Regions from separate parts of the Arthrobacter sp. FX8 genome, predicted to be linked through region 2. Evidence: riboswitches for the same ligand, from Rfam matches in the RefSeq annotation. Region 2 holds a riboswitch; the other holds the start of a gene.
What was found. Region 2 has a riboswitch for S-adenosylmethionine ahead of OUO20_RS09545 (aminotransferase class V-fold PLP-dependent enzyme). Riboswitches for the same ligand answer to the same signal wherever they lie in the genome.

Region 1: it holds a riboswitch for S-adenosylmethionine, as region 2 does, so the genes downstream of both, OUO20_RS03480 (bifunctional o-acetylhomoserine/o-acetylserine sulfhydrylase) here and OUO20_RS09545 (aminotransferase class V-fold PLP-dependent enzyme) in region 2, are expected to answer to the same signal.

Annotation. Positions count from the first base shown of each region.
Region 1 covers NZ_CP113505.1:769,444-777,635, forward strand. The annotation lists gene OUO20_RS03465 (CPBP family intramembrane glutamic endopeptidase) at 1-454, shown strand, start outside; gene OUO20_RS03470 (HNH endonuclease signature motif containing protein) at 500-2,086, opposite strand; gene OUO20_RS03475 (VOC family protein) at 2,276-2,914, opposite strand; SAM riboswitch class IV at 3,134-3,248, shown strand; partial or broken gene OUO20_RS03480 (bifunctional o-acetylhomoserine/o-acetylserine sulfhydrylase) at 3,292-4,613, shown strand; SAM riboswitch class IV at 4,713-4,828, shown strand; gene metX (homoserine O-acetyltransferase MetX) at 4,841-5,956, shown strand; gene OUO20_RS03490 (MFS transporter) at 6,123-7,505, shown strand; gene OUO20_RS03495 (zinc-binding dehydrogenase) at 7,514-8,192, shown strand, end outside.
Region 2 covers NZ_CP113505.1:2,082,673-2,090,864, forward strand. The annotation lists partial or broken gene rsgA (ribosome small subunit-dependent GTPase A) at 1-941, shown strand, start outside; gene hisN (histidinol-phosphatase) at 986-1,798, shown strand; SAM riboswitch class IV at 1,951-2,064, shown strand; partial or broken gene OUO20_RS09545 (aminotransferase class V-fold PLP-dependent enzyme) at 2,101-3,517, shown strand; gene OUO20_RS09550 (class I SAM-dependent methyltransferase) at 3,619-4,377, shown strand; gene OUO20_RS09555 (metal-dependent transcriptional regulator) at 4,423-5,136, shown strand; gene OUO20_RS09560 (fluoride efflux transporter FluC) at 5,108-5,545, shown strand; gene OUO20_RS09565 (fluoride efflux transporter FluC) at 5,542-5,940, shown strand; gene OUO20_RS09570 (hypothetical protein) at 6,003-6,380, shown strand; gene OUO20_RS09575 (S1C family serine protease) at 6,429-7,412, opposite strand; gene OUO20_RS09580 (pyridoxamine 5'-phosphate oxidase family protein) at 7,575-8,039, shown strand; partial or broken gene OUO20_RS09585 (zinc-dependent alcohol dehydrogenase family protein) at 8,052-8,192, opposite strand, start outside.

The DNA of each region.
Region 1 (8,192 bases), 1.3 Mb from region 2:
CGGCAGGGATCTGCTCCAGGGCCTCGGACTGGCTGGACTGATCGGCGTACCCTCGCTGGGTCTCTATGCGGCCGGCCGGGCGCTCGGAATTACCACCGCCATCATCCCCAGCGCCCTGGATGCCTATTGGTGGACCGTGCCTGTCCTCATCCTGTCCGCCATGCGGCATGCCGTGCTTGAGGAAGTCATTGTGGTGGGCTACCTCCTGGACCGCTTTGGCAAGTTCGGCTGGAGCATGCCGCTGGCCATTGCGGCGAGCTCCGTGCTGCGCGGCAGCTACCACCTCTACCAAGGCTTTGGTCCCTTCATTGGCAACGCCGTGATGGGCGTGGTCTTTGCCTGGCTGTACACCCGGACCCGCCGGGTCATGCCACTGGTCATCGCCCACGCCCTGCTGGATATCGTGGCCTTCGTTGGCTTCAGCCTGTTCGGCAAAGCCATGGGGTTGGGGTAGGACCCGGGACACCAGCCTGCGCGGCTCCAGCCATGCTTGTTGCTGTCACATCAGCGTCAGCAGCAACGGCCAGTCTGCTTGTGGGTCTGGTGGCAACACGAAGGGTTTCGCGTAGAAGTCGTCCCAGAGGGCATCAGCAGCGAAAAGGTCCTCCGGGTCCAGCAGGTTGTCGCCGTCGGGTTCCTCCACTTCCGGTTCTTCCATTTCCGGTTCCGGCCAGGCTGGAACGGCGGCAAGCGGCACTATTCCTGGCGGCCAGTGGGTTGGTTGGGGGTCGTGGTGTTCGGGGTTGTAGTGGCGGCCGGTGGGTGAGGTCCAGCCGGGCGGTCCGTTGTTGGTGGCGGGGTCGGGGGTCCAGGCGCGGGCGTGCTTCAAACGGTGATGTTTGGGGCAAAGCTGGGCCAGGTTCCGGATGTCTGTTCTGCCGCCGTGTTCCCAGGCGGTGAGGTGGTCGGTGTGGTTGTCGGGGGTGTGGTTGCTGCAGCCGGGGAAGGTGCATTTCCGGTCCCGCATGCGGATCCATTGTTTGATGGTTTCGGGGAGCCGGTAGCGGGTGCGTCCGATCTCCAGTGGTGCCCCGTCGCGGGGGTCGACCAGGACCCGGTAGAACGACTCCGCCCCGTCCGCGACAAGCCTCCGTGCCATCGACGCCGGGATCGGGCCCAGGCCGTCCAGCACCGCCGGCTCATCGGTCAGCCCGAGCAGCGCGAAGACCGGCACGGTGACCAGGACATCGGCCCGCGGAGTGGGAGCTCGTCCAACATCCGCACTACTCCCGGCAGCCTCGCCCGCAGGGGTTCCTGCGCCGAGGAGGAATGATGCTGCGATGTCGGGGCGGAGTTGGGTGAGGGTGCGGGGCTCGTCAGGGCCCTGGAGTCCGCGGGCGGTGGCGGTGGTGCGGTTCCAGATGGCGCAGGCGGTGTCACCGGGGAGGTAGAGCGAGAGCCAGGCCATGCCGTCGCGGTCCGGGGTGTATTCCATCCGCCGGTCCGCGACGCCTTTGGCGTGGCGTTTGGCGAGGGTTTCGGGGTGGTGGCGTTCCCGCCAGGCGCGGACCTTGGCGCGGAACCGGGCGGGGACGAGTTCGCCGGGCGCGGCGCCGCGGGCGGGGTTGGGGGCGTCGGGGTCGAAGAAGTGCGCCACCAAGGCAGCAGCCCCGTCGGGGGTGAGCCCCTCGGTTTCATCGGCGACGATCCTGGCATGCTGCCACGACAGGTCACCGGCTGACAGGGCGCCCAGGAGCGGCGGCAGGGAACCCACCCGGCGGGATTGTTCCACCAAAGCACCCGCGGCCGCGGAACTGATGCTAAGGACTCCGGCGATCTCCTCCACCGCGGACATCTCCGAAAACATGCGCTCATTCACCGGGGCGTCGGGGGCAAGCAGTGCCTGCTGGATTTCGACCGCTTCTGCCGCGTCACGGGCCTTCACCGCCGCGAGCTGAGCCTCGACCCGGGAGACTGCCTCCAGCCGTTCCAGCCGGAGCTCATAGCGCCGCTGCAGCACATCCACGTCAGCGCCAACACCGGTCCCGGCGGCAAGGATATGATCCTCACGGTCCAGCGCATCGAGGGCAGCAACAGAGACAGAAACACCCTCCAAAACCACCCCAACATCCGTGCCGATTCCCATACCCACATCATCCAGCGAGGCACCGACATTCAGACCTGGATCGCAGCGATGTAGGAAGCAGCCACTTAAATGAATTCGGCCGCCATCGGGTAGTGACGCCGTTGTCACCACCTGATGGCGGCCGAAGCTGATCCGGGTACTGGCCCGGCGAACCCCCTCCCGGACATTCCGGGAGGCTGGGGTGGAGCGTCAGATGGTGACGGCTCCGTTGGCGGTTTCAAACGTGACCGACAGGATGCCCGGAGTTCCGTGCGGGGCGACCCACTCCACCGCAACGTCCTCAAGCGGCTTCTCCACCGGTTCACCCAGCCACTCGGTCACGCGGGACGCGGAGCCGGCGATGGTCAGGCAGCTCATCTTAAGATTGCTGGGGTAGGCGTTGGACGGGTGCAGTGCCGGGTCGCCTTCCCACTTGAGCATGTACGGCACCTGGGGATCGGCGATAAGGCCAAGGATGCCAATCTGTTTCCAGACCAGCTCCCGGCCGTCCGGGAACTTGCGGTTGCCGTTCACCGCGGCGCGGCCAAGGCGTGCCTCGAACGGGGCGAGGTCGTCCACTTCGACGCACCAGCCCATCCAGCCACCACCGGCCGCGGAACGGGCACGCACTGCCTGTCCGAACGGTGCCTTGTCCGAAGCCGGGTGGTCCAGGACCTCTACGACTTCCAGGTACTTGTGCCCGGCGAGCGGGATGATCATATTCCGGGTTCCGAACCGGGGGTGCACCCCGCCCTTCACTGCCTCAACGCCGAGGGCAGATGAAATACGTTCGGTAGTGGCCGCGAGGCCATCTTGTTCACAGGCGTAAGAGACGTGATCCATGCGCATGGCAACATCTTGGCACTTTGTGATCCGGCTCTCAGCTAAGGGTACCCTTACTGGAAAGGCGGCCGGGAAAAGGGCCGGGAACATGGGCAAGAAGGACGACGGCGGCGTCCCCGGCCGGGTGCGGGGCGGCCCACCTGTGGCGGCTCGAAAGCCATGCAGGGCGACCTTGTTCGTCACAATGCTGTCCACGGCGACTACCCCGTTCCTAGACTGGGCGCAGGTCATGAGCGCCAGCGCCAAGCCCCGGCTCGCTGGCCGGCAACCCTCCACCCGCGGTGGGGTGCCCCGGGTGAGGACCTGGCTGTCCGGCAAGAGCCGGAAGCAAGCGCGGCCCGTACTGCCCCACGCATTCCGGGCCCATGTCATAGGAGACTGAGATGTCCAACGGATGGTCTTTCGAAACCCGCCAGATCCATGCAGGCCAGGAGCCCGACAGTGCCACCGGAGCCCGCGCGCTCCCCATTTACCAGACCACGTCCTTCGTGTTCCCCAGCGCCGAAAGCGCAGCCAACCGCTTTGCCCTCGCCGAACTTGCGCCCATCTACACCCGGATCGGCAACCCCACCCAGGATGCCGTCGAACAGCGGATCGCCAGCCTTGAGGGAGGCCTGGCCGCTTTGCTGCTGAGCTCGGGCCAGGCCGCCGAGACGTTCGCGGTGCTGAACATTGCGGAGGCGGGGGACCATATTGTGGCGAGCCCCAGCCTTTATGGCGGAACGTACAACCTGTTCGCCCACACCCTGAAGAAGTTCGGCATCTCGGTCACCTTCGTCCAGGATCCCGACAACCTGGACCAGTGGCGCGACGCCGTCCAGCCGAACACCAAGCTCTTTTTCGGTGAAGTGGTGTCCAATCCCCGCCAGGACGTCCTGGACATCGAAGGCATCTCCGAGGTGGCCCACCAGGCAGGCGTGCCACTGATCGTGGACAACACCCTGTCCACGCCCTACCTGATCCGCCCACTGGAGTGGGGTGCGGACATCGTGATCCACTCCGCCACCAAATACCTGGGCGGCCACGGCTCCGCAATTGCCGGCGTGATCGTGGACTCCGGCAAATTCGACTTCGGCAAGGACCCTGAACGGTTCCCCGGCTTCAACACCCCGGACCCCACCTACAACGGCCTGGTCTACGCCCGCGACCTAGGCGCCGACGGTGCGCTGGGTGCCAACCTCTCCTACATCCTCAAGGCCCGCGTCCAGCTGCTGCGCGACCTTGGCTCGGCGGTTTCCCCTTCAACGCCTTCCTGATCTCCCAGGGCCTGGAGACGCTGAGCCTGCGGGTGGAACGCCACGTTGCCAACGCCACGGAAGTGGCGCGCTGGCTGGAAGGACGGGACGACGTCGAATCCGTCGCCTACGCCGGGTTGCCCTCCAGCCCCTGGTACGAGCGTGGCCGCAAGTACGGGCCCAAGGGAACGGGCGCCGTCGTGGCCTTCAACCTTGCCGGCGGAGCGGAGGCGGGCAAGCGCTTCGTCGACGCCCTGGAGCTGCACTCCCACGTGGCCAACATCGGCGACGTCCGCTCCCTGGTCATCCACCCGGCGTCGACCACCCACAGCCAGCTCTCGCCGGAGCAGCAAGCGGTGGCCGGGGTGAATCCGGGACTGGTCCGGCTCTCTGTTGGCCTGGAGCACATCGATGACATCCTGGCCGACCTGGAAGCGGGTTTCCGCGCTGCCAAAGGCGCCCAGAGCTAAAAGCGCGCCAGGGCTGACGCCGGGAGGGCCGGCAAGCGGGGAAGTCACAACCAGTCACACTCTTGGCCTGGAGCGGGGGTGTTTCGTACACTCGAACCAGGTCATGAGTGCCAGTGACAGCCCCGGCTTGCTGGCCGGCAACCCTCCATCCGCGGTGGGGTGCCCCGGGTGAGGACCTGGCCTGCCGGTCAGACGACGGCAGGCAAGCGCGTAGAAGAGGTCTTGCCATGACGGTTACCGTCGCCCGAACCACCATCCCCGAACACGGAATTGTCCGCTACGCCTCCATCGGAGGGCTGGAACTTGAAGCCGGGGGATACCTCCCGGACGTCACGCTGGCCTACGAAACCTGGGGCACGCTCAACGCCGACGCCAGCAACGCCATCCTGATCGAGCACGCCCTGACCGGCAGCACCCACGTGACCCGCGGTGACACGGACGAAGAAGGCTGGTGGGAACAATTGGCCGGTCCCGGCGCTCCCGTGGACACGGACAAGTTCTTCGTGGTGTCCGTCAACATCGTGGGCGGCTGCTACGGGTCCACGGGCCCGTCCTCGGCCGCCCCGGACGGAGCCCCCTGGGGCTCCCGCTTCCCCCTGGTCACCCTGCGGGACAGCACGGTGGCAGAGGCCCGGCTGGCTGACCAGCTGGGCATCAGCAGCTGGTTCGCTGTCCTGGGCGGATCCATGGGCGGCGCCCGCGCCCTTGAATGGGCAGTGACCTACCCGGAGAGGGTGCAGCGCTGCGCCGTCATCTCCGTGGGTGCCGCGAGCACGGCGGAACAGATCGCCTTCGCGCAGGCCCAGACCCTGGCCATCCGGCAGGACCCACATTTCAACGGCGGCGACTACTATGGCGGCCCCTGCCCGGAAGCCGGGCTGGCACTTGCCCGGCGCATTGCCCACATCACCTACCGGTCCGCGGCTGAACTGGAAGGCCGCTTCGGCCGGGAACCCCAGGCGCCGGAGTCGCCCCTGAAGGGTGAGGCTCTGGCCGCCCGCGGCCGCTACCAGGTGGAAAGCTACCTGGACCACCAGGGCAGCAAGCTCGTGAAGCGCTTCGACGCCAACAGCTATATCGCCCTCACCGAGGCGCTGATGAGCCATGACATCTGCCGGGGCCGCGGAACCCTGGCCGAAACCCTGGCCAGGTCCACCGCCAGGTTCTTCGTGGCCGCCGTGGATTCGGACCGGCTGTATTTCCCGTCGCAGTCCCGTGAGCTGGCCCAGGCCCTGCCGGGGGACGTGGACGTGCACGTCATCCAGGCGCCGATCGGGCACGACGGGTTCCTGACAGAGATCGGGCAGCTGGGCAGCCAGCTCCGGAGCAGCTTCCTGGCCTAGCGCCCCGCATGTGCATTCCTGCAGATGCCTTCTGCACTAATCGGCGTTGAGGTTGCACCGCAGGCAGACCATACTCAATCGAATCCGGTGCGTTCGTGGTGTGCATCACACCCGGCCGCCATTGATTGGTCCCCGTGGTGTCGACGACGACGCCGAAGGAGTTCGCATGAGTACGGAAAGCTCCGCCGCAAGGCGCACAGAGGAAACCGACGTCAAGGCTTCAGGCCTTAAGAAAGTGGTTACGGCCTCCATGGCCGGAACCGTTGTTGAGTGGTACGAGTTCTTCCTCTACGCCTCGGCTGCCACCCTGGTGTTCGGAAAGGCCTTCTTCCCCAACGCCGGCACAGAACTGGATGGCATCATCGCCGCCTTCCTCACTTATGCCGTCGGTTTCGTGGCGCGCCCCATCGGCGGCATCGTCTTTGGCCACTTCGGCGACAAGTTCGGACGCAAGAAGCTGCTGCAGCTGAGCATCATCCTGGTAGGCGTCTCCACCTTCCTCATGGGCTGCCTGCCCACGTTCCAGCAGATCGGCTACTGGGCTCCCGCACTGCTGGTGGTCCTCCGGTTCGCCCAGGGCTTTGCCGTTGGCGGCGAGTGGGGCGGCGCCGTCCTCCTCGTGGCCGAACACAGCCCCAGCAAATCCCGCGGTTTCTGGGCCAGCTGGCCACAGTCGGCAGTGCCGCTGGGAAACCTGCTTGCCACCGCCGTCTTGTTCACCCTGTCCTCCACGTTGACCCAGGACGCCTTCCTGGGGTGGGGCTGGCGCGTAGCGTTCTGGCTGTCCGCGGTGATCGTCCTGATCGGTTACTACATCCGCACCAAGGTCAATGACGCACCGATCTTCCTCGAAGCCCGCAAAGAGGTCGAAGCCGGCCACAAGGGCTACGGCGTCGCTGAGGTATTCCGGCGCTACCCCCGCGGCGTCTTCACCGCCATGGGCCTGCGCCTGGCGGAAAACATCCTGTACTACCTCGTGGTCACGTTCTCCATCACCTACCTGAAAACCGTGGTCCAGGCCGACACCACCCGCATCCTCCTCCTGCTGCTCCTTGCCCACGCCCTGCACTTCGCCGTCGTGCCCATGGTCGGCAAGCTGTCGGACCGGTTTGGCCGCAGGCCCGTCTACATGGCCGGCGCCATCATGGGGGCCACCTGGGGCTTCTTCGCCTTCCCCATGATGGACACCAAGAACGATGCCATCATCCTGGCGGCCATCATGATCGGCCTGGTGTTCCACGCCTTCATGTACGCCGGGCAGCCTGCCATCATGGCGGAAATGTTCCCCACCCGGATGCGCTACTCCGGGGTTTCCCTGGGCTACCAGGTGACGTCGATCGTTGCAGGATCCCTGGCCCCGATCATCGCCGCCTCGCTCCTGGGCGCCTACAAGTCCTCCGTCCCCGTGGCGGTCTACCTGCTGATCGCCTGCGCCATTACCGCCGTCGCGGTCTACTTCCTGAAGGAAACCCGCGGCATCTCGCTGCACGACGTGGACGCCGCCGACGCCCAGGGCACCGCCGACCTCCTTGCCGCCCGCAAGAAGTAGCAGGATCCGTGAAAGCCGCCGTCCTGTACTCCACCGTTCCCGCCGCCCCCACCACGGGGGCCGGCAACGGGAAGCAGACCTACTCCGAGGCCGCTCCGCTGCTGGTGCAGGAACTGGCGCAGCCGGAGCCCCGCGCCGGTGAGCTTGGTGTTGCCATCACGTACTCCAGCCTCTGCCACTCGGACCTCTCGGTGGTGGACGGTTCCCGCGTCCGGCCGCTGCCCATGGCCTTGGGCCACGAGGCGGTGGGTCGGGTGGTGTCCGTGGGGGCCGGCGTGTCCGACGTGTCCGTCGGCGACCATGTGGTGCTGGTCTTCGTGCCGAGCTGTGGCGGGTGCCGTGCGTGCCTGGCCGGCCGGCCGGCCCTCTGCCACCGTGCAGCAGAGGTCAATGGCTCCGGCGACCTGCTGCGCGGGCCGGCACTGCTGCGGACTCCGGCAGGGGAACGGATCAACCACCACCTTGGCGTCTCGGCCTTCGCCGATTACGCAGTGGTGGCAAGGGAATCGGTGGTGGTGATCGACGACGACGTCCCGGACACGGTTGCCGCGATGTTTGGTTGCGCCGTGCTCACCGGAATGGGTGCAGTGTTGAATACCGCGGCTGTCAGTCCGGGGCAGTCCGTAGCGGTGTTCGGCCTCGGAGCCGTGGGCCTGTCAGCCGTCATGGCAGCGCGCCTCGCTGGAG
Region 2 (8,192 bases):
GAGCGCGTTGTCATTGCCGCGCGCGCCCGGGAACTTCGGCGCTCGCCCGTTGTGGCAGGCGACTTCGTCTCGCTCGTGGGGGACGTGTCCGGCGCGCCGGACACGCTGGCCCGGCTGGTGAAGATCCAGGACCGCCACACCCTCCTGCGCCGCAGCGCCGACGACACCGACCCCGTGGAGCGCGCGGTGGTGGCCAACGCCGACCAACTGGTGATCGTGGTGGCTGCCGCCAACCCGGAACCCCGCACGGGGTTCATCGACCGCGCGCTCGTGGCCGCATACGACGCCGGAATCGAACCCATCCTGCTGGTCACCAAGGCCGACGTCAAAGACCCCGCGGAACTGCTTTCCAACTACACGCACCTGGACTTCCCGGTGATCATCAGCAAGACGGCGGATGCGCAGGCGTCGGGAATCGATGCCCGGTCCGATGACGGGCTCTCGGCGCGGCTGGACAGCGCCGCAGTGGCGGCGCTGCGGGACCATCTCGATGGCAAGGTCACCGTTATGCTGGGGCACTCCGGCGTCGGCAAGTCCACCATGGTGAACGCCCTGACCGGCGCCGAGCGGGCCACCGGCGGCGTGAATGCCGTGACCGGGCGCGGCCGCCACACGTCGTCGTCGGCCCTTGCCTTGCGGTTGGCGGACGCGCCTCCCGGCAGCTGGATCATCGATACCCCCGGCATCCGTTCCTTTGGCCTGGCGCACGTGGACCCTGACCGCATCCTGCGCTCCTTCCCGGACCTCTCCCCGGCATCGAGAACTGCGAACGGGGCTGCAAGCACACCGCAACCGCAGTGAACTGCGGCCTCGACGACTGGGTGGCAGGCGGACACGCAGGTCCCACCGGCGCGGCCCGGCTGGCCTCGCTGCGGCGCCTGCTTGGTACGGACCCGAGGATGGAAGCACAGGAAACCAAGGAGCTCGGCAGCGTCAACTGACGCGTTCTCCCGGCAGAACCGTCCACAGACGGTAGTTTGGAACCATGATCCAACCCGCTTCGAGCTACAACGATGACCTGCGCCTGGCCCATGTCCTGGCCGACTCCGTGGATGACCAGACCATGAGCCGCTTCAAGGCCCTGGACCTCCACGTTGAGACCAAGCCGGACCTGACGCCGGTCACCGACGCGGACAAGGCCGCCGAGGAAGCCATCCGGGGCCAGCTCTCCCGTTCACGCCCCCGCGACGCCGTCCTGGGCGAGGAATTCGGCAGCACCGGCCACGGTTCCCGGCGCTGGATCATCGACCCCATTGACGGAACCAAGAACTTTGTCCGCGGCGTTCCCGTATGGGCCACGCTGATCGCCCTCGTGGATGAGGGCGAACCGGTGGTGGGCGTCGTCAGCGCCCCGGCCCTGGGCAAGCGCTGGTGGGCGGCGAAAGGCATGGGCGCGTACATGGGCAGGTCCCTTGCCGCCGCCACCCGCCTCCGCGTGTCCAACGTGTCGAAGCTTTCCGACGCCTCCCTCTCCTACTCCAGCCTGGGCGGGTGGAAGGAACGCGGAAACCTTGACGAGTTCCTCGGCCTTACCGAGGACGTTTGGCGGACCCGGGCCTACGGGGATTTCTGGTCGTATTGCATGGTGGCCGAGGGCTCCGTGGACATCGCCTGCGAACCCGAGCTGAACCTCTATGACATGGCTGCCCTGGTGCCGATCGTGGTGGAGGCCGGCGGCCGGTTCACATCCCTGGAAGGCGAGGACGGCCCGTTCGGCGGGAACGCCCTGGCCACGAACTCAATCCTGCACTCGGAGGTCCTGCACCGATTGAACCCGTACCTGGACGATCTGCTGTAACTCACGCGCTTTCCACGTTTGAACGAATAATGCGACGCCGGACACCTCCCAAGGCAGGTGCCCGGCGTCGTTTATTCGGGGGCGCGTAACAAAGCCCTTAACAATTGCCGCGGCTTCAGTCCTGGCCGCCCCATGTCCTACGCTTTTATGCAGGTCACGAGTGCCAGCGCAAAACCCCGGTTTGCTGGCCGGCAACCCTCCATTCGCGGTGGGGTGCCCCGGGTGACGACCAGGCCGGTCCGGAGCGGATGCGGCAAGCGCGGATTCCACTATGCCGGAGTCCTGTACCAAGTGAGGTCTCTGTGACAACTGCCACCGTCTCCCCCAGCCCGTCATTGCCGAAGCTGCCGTCCCCCATGCACGCCACGCCGCAGCCGGCCGGCCGCTCGCTGCCGTCACCGGCGCCGAAATCCAGGCGCCCCTGATTTCGGGCGGCCACGTGCGGTACGCCAACCTCGATTACGGCGCCTCCGCCCCGGCACTGTCCGTAGTGTCCGCTTACCTGAATGAGATCCTCCCCTACTACGCCAGCGTCCACCGCGGGGCAGGATACGCATCCCAGATCAGCACCTCCGTGTACGAGAACGCGCGCAGCATCGTCAGGGATTTCGTGGGCGGCCGCCCGGATGATTCGGTCATCTTCACCCGCAACACGACGGATTCGCTGAACCTGCTGGCCGGCTGCCTTCCCGTGACCGATGGCCGCCACGACGGCGAAGTGCTGTACCTGGACATCGAACACCACGCCAATCTCCTGCCGTGGCAGGGCGTCCCGCACCGCAGCATCGTCGCCGCCGACACCATCACCGGCACCCTTGAGGCCGTACGTGCCGAGCTTGGACAGGGCGGTGTCAGCTTGGTCGCGGTCACCGGGGCCTCCAACGTGACCGGCGAAATCCTCCCCATCCGGGCGCTGGCCGCGCTGGCCCACGAACATGGCGCACGGATCGTGGTGGATGCGGCCCAGCTCGCGCCGCACCGCCGCATAGACATCAGCGCGGATGACGTCGACTACCTCGCCTTCTCAGGCCACAAGCTGTACGCGCCCTTCGGCGCCGGCGTCCTGGTGGGGCGCCCGGACTGGCTGGACGCCGGCGTCCCGCACCTCGCCGGCGGCGGCGCCGTCAAGGAAGCCAGGCTCGACGGCGTCAGCTGGGCCACCGGCCCGGCCCGCCATGAGGGGGCTCGCCGAACGTCCTGGGGGCCGCCACGCTGGCCCGCGCCACCCAGGTCATTGCAGGCCTGGACCAGGCACGCTGGCACGCCCACGAGTCCGCCATCCGCTCCTTTTTGGTGGAGGGACTCCAGCGGATCGACGGCGTCACGGTTCACCAGATCTTCAAGGACACCAACCCCGAAACGGACACCATCGGGGTGGTCAACTTCTCCGTCGAGGGTTACGACGCAGGACTGGTGGCGGCGTACCTTTCGGCAGAGCATGGCGTGGGCCTGCGTGACGGGCGCTTCTGCGCCCATCCCCTGCTGAAGCGCCTGGGCCTGCCGTCCGGTTCCCTCCGCGCCAGCTTCGGCGTCGGTTCGCGCCTGGAAGATGCCGAGCGCCTGCTGGCCGGCATCCAGGCGCTCCGGAGCAACGGGCTGGGCTGGGACTACGTGGTGGACGCAGGCCGCTGGGTCCCTGCCAACGACACCCGCACCTACCCGCACTGGGCGCCCAACACCCCTGGAACAGCCGGCGCAGCGCCCTGCATCGACGACTGACGCCGGAAACCGCCACTCCTGTTTCAGCCGGCTGACCGCGCGTCAGGGGAATGCGGTAAATTCGAAAGGTACCGCAGGACGTCAGCTGAAGGAGGCCACGCGTGGTTCGGGGTGGCCCCAAGCTTGATCACGGGCGGCGCAGGGAACTGGGCCAGAGCTTCCAGGACGGCGGCAGGCACTACCAGCGCGTCCGGCCCGGCTACCCTGAGGAGTCAGCCCGGTGGCTGGTGCCCGCCGACGCCCATGAAGCCCTCGACGTTGGTGCCGGTACCGGAAAGTTCACCGCGCTGCTGCTGGACATGGGGCTGGACGTCACGGCCGTGGACCCCTCGGCGGACATGCTCGCCCAGCTCACGGAACACTACCCGGCTGCCACGGCGATGCCGGGGACTGCCGAGGCGACAGGCCTGCCCGACGCCAGCTTCGACGTCGTCACCGTAGCCCAGGCGTGGCACTGGTGCGACGCCCTGGCGGCAAGCACCGAACTGGCCCGCGTGCTGCGCCCGCACGGAACCCTCGGCCTGGTGTGGAACCAGCTGGACACCTCAGTGCCCTGGGTGCACCGGCTCTCCCGGATCATGCACGCAGGCGACGTCTACCGGCCGGGGCACAAGCCCGTCATCGGCCCGGAGTTCCAGGGGCTCGAAGGGCATGTCACCCACTGGCAGGACACAGTGGACACCACGGACCTGATGGAACTCACTAAATCCCGCAGCTACTACCTCCGGGCCGGCGAGTCAACGCGGGCCAAGGTCCTGGCCAACCTGGACTGGTACCTGCACGAACACCTTGCCTACACCCCTGACCAGGAAATCGACCTTCCCTACCTCACCCTGGCTTGGCGGGCCGTCAAGGCATGACGGCGCATCCCGTATGGCGCCTGCAGAGCCGGTAGGCTTGGATTCGTGAAGACCAGCGCGCCCTCCTCCTCGATCGAGGATTACGTCAAGGTCATTTATTCCTTTACCGAATGGCAGGACAAGCCCATCACGTCCTCCCAGCTCGCACAGCGGCTGGGGGTGGCAAATTCCTCGGTTTCGGAAATGGTCCGCAAACTCAAGGACCAGGGCCTGGTGGACCACAAGCCCTACAGCGCCGTCACGCTGACCGAGGCCGGCCTGCGGCTGGCGCTGTCCATGGTCCGGCGCCACCGGCTGATCGAGACATACCTTGTCCAGCGGCTCGGATACAGCTGGGACGAAGTCCACGATGAGGCTGAACAACTCGAACACGCCGTATCGGACACGTTCATCGAACGGGTCGCCGCCAAGCTCGGGGACCCGAAGCGTGACCCGCACGGCGATCCAATCCCCACGGCGGACGGGCAGGTGCTGATGCCGCGCGCGCACCTCCTCGCCGAGCTGGACCAGGGACATACCGGCAGGATCACCCGGATCAGCGACGACAACCCGGAACTGCTGCGCTACCTGGCCGCCCAGGCCATCGACCTTGATGCGGACGTCGAGGTGGTGGGACGGCGGCCTTTCGGCGGAGCCCTGGTGGTGCGGATCGGTGGTCCCGGCGGCGCCCGTGAGTACGATTTCGCTGAGGAAATCGCCTCGGCGCTCTGGGTCTCCAGCGACGCGCCGCATGCCGGCTGCGCCCTGGACGGGCTCTGACGTGGCGTTGCCCACCGCCCGTGCCTGGCTGGCTGTCGCCGCCGGCGGACTGATCGGCAGTGAGCTGCGCTACGGGCTGGGCCTGGCGTTTCCGGACGCGCCCGGTTCGGTCCCGTGGGCCACGCTGGGCATCAACATCAGCGGCAGTTTCGTCCTCGCGGCTTTGACCACCGTCTGGATGGCACGCCCGCACACGGCCTTCTGGCTGCGCGCCGGCATCGGGCCGGGCCTGCTGGGTTCCTTCACCACCTTTTCCGCGGTCATTTTCGCCTCCGGCCAGTTGGCACGCGCGGGTGAGCACCCCGTATGGCTCCTTTACCTGGGCTTGTCGCTGTTGCTCGGCCTTTCGGCGGCAGGCCTGGGCTGGCGCACCGGAAGGCTCATCGCCCGGAACCGGGGCCCGGCATGATCACGGCAGCCCTGGTGGGAGTGTTTGGCGTGGCCGGGGCGCTGCTGCGGTTCGGGATCGACAGCTGGTTCGCACACCACAGCAGCATCCGCAGCGTCCGCACCGATGGCCGTGCGGCGTTGCACTGGCCCTGGGCCACCCTGCTGGTCAACGTCGTCGGCTGCTTCATCATCGGTCTGGCACACGGCCTGACCGCCGGGCTGGGACTGGGCGCGGAATGGCAGGTGGGTTTGGCCACCGGACTGGCCGGCGGACTTACCACCTTCAGTTCGTGGACCACCGCCACCATCCGCCTGCTCAGCGAAGCACGGTTCGGCGCCGCGGCCCTGAACGTGGCGGTTAACCTGGGCCTTGGCTTTGCTGCCGCGGCCGCTGGCAGTGCACTGGCTTCCTAGCGACGCTGTTCCCGTTGGGGGCCCGGCCGGCGATTTGGCGGCCTCCCGTATGGTGGAAGGTGATGATCAGCAGACGCGACGCCGCAATAACCCTTGATGTTCCCCTTGAGATGGCGCAGCGCCACGGCCTGCCGAAGTGGATGACGGAGGCCGAACTCCGCGCCATCCTCGACAATCCTCCGCCATGGCTGGTGCAGTCGCGCGCCAACCGGACGGGCAAGCGGCCGGTGTGGGTGCACCTGGAATGCGCCGTCTGTGGCTATGAGGAGGCGGCCCGGCCCAAGAAGTGGTGGCCGGACTTCACCTACGTGGTATGCAGCCATCATGCGCCTTCCGATGTTCCCGCCGTCCGCCCCGGGTGCGTCCGCAGCGAGTACGACGGCGTGGGGACCCGTTTCGTGGGCATCGCGGACGTGGAAGCGCCTCCGCTCCGTCCTTAGGCCCGCCCAGGTGACGTGCCCCGGGGACCTTCGGTCCGGCGTCGGGCATTATCCTGCGCCGTTGCCTGTCATTTCTTCCGGGACGGCGGTGAGGTGCAGCTCGGTGCCGTCGCGGAGTACCTTCACGTCCAGCGGCTCGCCGATGGCATCGGAAAACAGGAGCCGCTGCAGGCTTTCGGCGTTGCTGACGGGACGGCCTCCGGCGGTGACGATAATGTCACCCGCGGCAAGGCCTGCTTTGTCCGCCGGCGAGCCGGGCAGGACCTCCACGACGCGGAGCCCTTCGCGCAGCCCGCTGCGGATCACAGCGCTGGGGTTGAGCTGGATGGGCGTGCTGACAAGGCCCAGGTAGGCACGGCGTACCCTCCCGTCTGACAGGAGCGCGGAGATGATCCTGCGGGTGGTGGCATTGATTGGTATGGCGAGCCCCAGCCCGGCGCCCGCCACTGCGGTGTTGATGCCGACGATCCTGGAGTGCGTGTCCGCCAGCGCTCCACCGGAGTTGCCTGGGTTCAGCGCTGCGTCCGTCTGGATAACGTCCTCGATCACCCTCCTGTTGCCGCCCGCCCAGACTGGAATGGCCCGGCCCAAACCGCTGACCACGCCCGCGGTGACTGACCCCGCCAGGCCCAGTGGGTTTCCGACGGCAATCACAAGCTGGCCCACGCGCAGGGTCTCGGCCGCGCCGAACTGAGCAGGTGGCACCTTGGGCCGCGAACCGTGGACGACTGCTAGATCGGACAAGGGGTCGGCTCCCACCAGTTCCAGTTCCATCCGGCTCCCGTCTCCAAACACCGCAAAACCGTGCCGGGTGCCTGCCACGACGTGTGAGTTGGTGAGCAGGTATCCGTCCTCCGTGAAGAGAACGGCCGAGCCGGCGCCCACCCTCACCCTGCCGTTGCCCCTATTCGCGGTCATCTCGATGGCTGCCACGTGGGGCGTAACCGCTGCCGCGACACGCATGACCGTTTGCGAGTACGAGTCCAGGACGTCCTCGTCTCCGGTGGATATGGGTTCCCGCGCCTGTTCCATGACGCACCTCCGGTCTGGTGCCGCTTCCGGCAATCCATGCCCTTTACGGGTCCTTACGGGAGACAACAATGGCCGGGCACGGTCCACTCCCGGTGGAACTACGCCGTGGGTGAACGCGGGCATTGCGGTGCGGTGCGGCTGTCAAGGCTTTAGGATCGGAGCATGACTGACTCCCCTGCAGGGTCTCAAACGGAAATACTGAACGCTGAGGAGTGCTGGCGGTACCTTCGGTCCTCCTATATCGGGCGGCTGGCGGTCATCAACGGTGACGTTCCCGAGATTTTTCCCGTGAATTTTTCGGTCGCCGGTGACACCCTGCTGTTCCGCACGGCGCCGGGGACCAAGCTCCGTGCCCTGCTCAGCGGCTCGGTTGCCGCCTTGGAGGTGGACGGCCTCAACCCATACGCCACTCAGGTCTGGAGCGTTGTCGCCAAGGGCAGGCCGCAGCCATTCGATGAAGCCAGCATGAAGCTTCCGGAGGAAGACGCCGACAGGGAACCTTGGGAACCGGGGATCAAGGACCACCTGGTGGCCATTACCCCCACCGATATCACCGGCCGCCGTTTCGCTGTCACGCCGCGGACCCGCTGGTGGCCGCCGGTCGATTTTTCCGCCGACTGGCTGTAGCGGCCTGCGGTCTCACGCCGTGATGATCACTTTGAGGGCCTTGGTTTCGGCTGCCCGGGAAAACGTGTCGTAGGCGTCAAGGAACTGGTCGAAACTGAAATGGTGCGTGGCGAACTTCTCCGCCCTGATCTTTCCCTGGGCCACAAGCTTGAG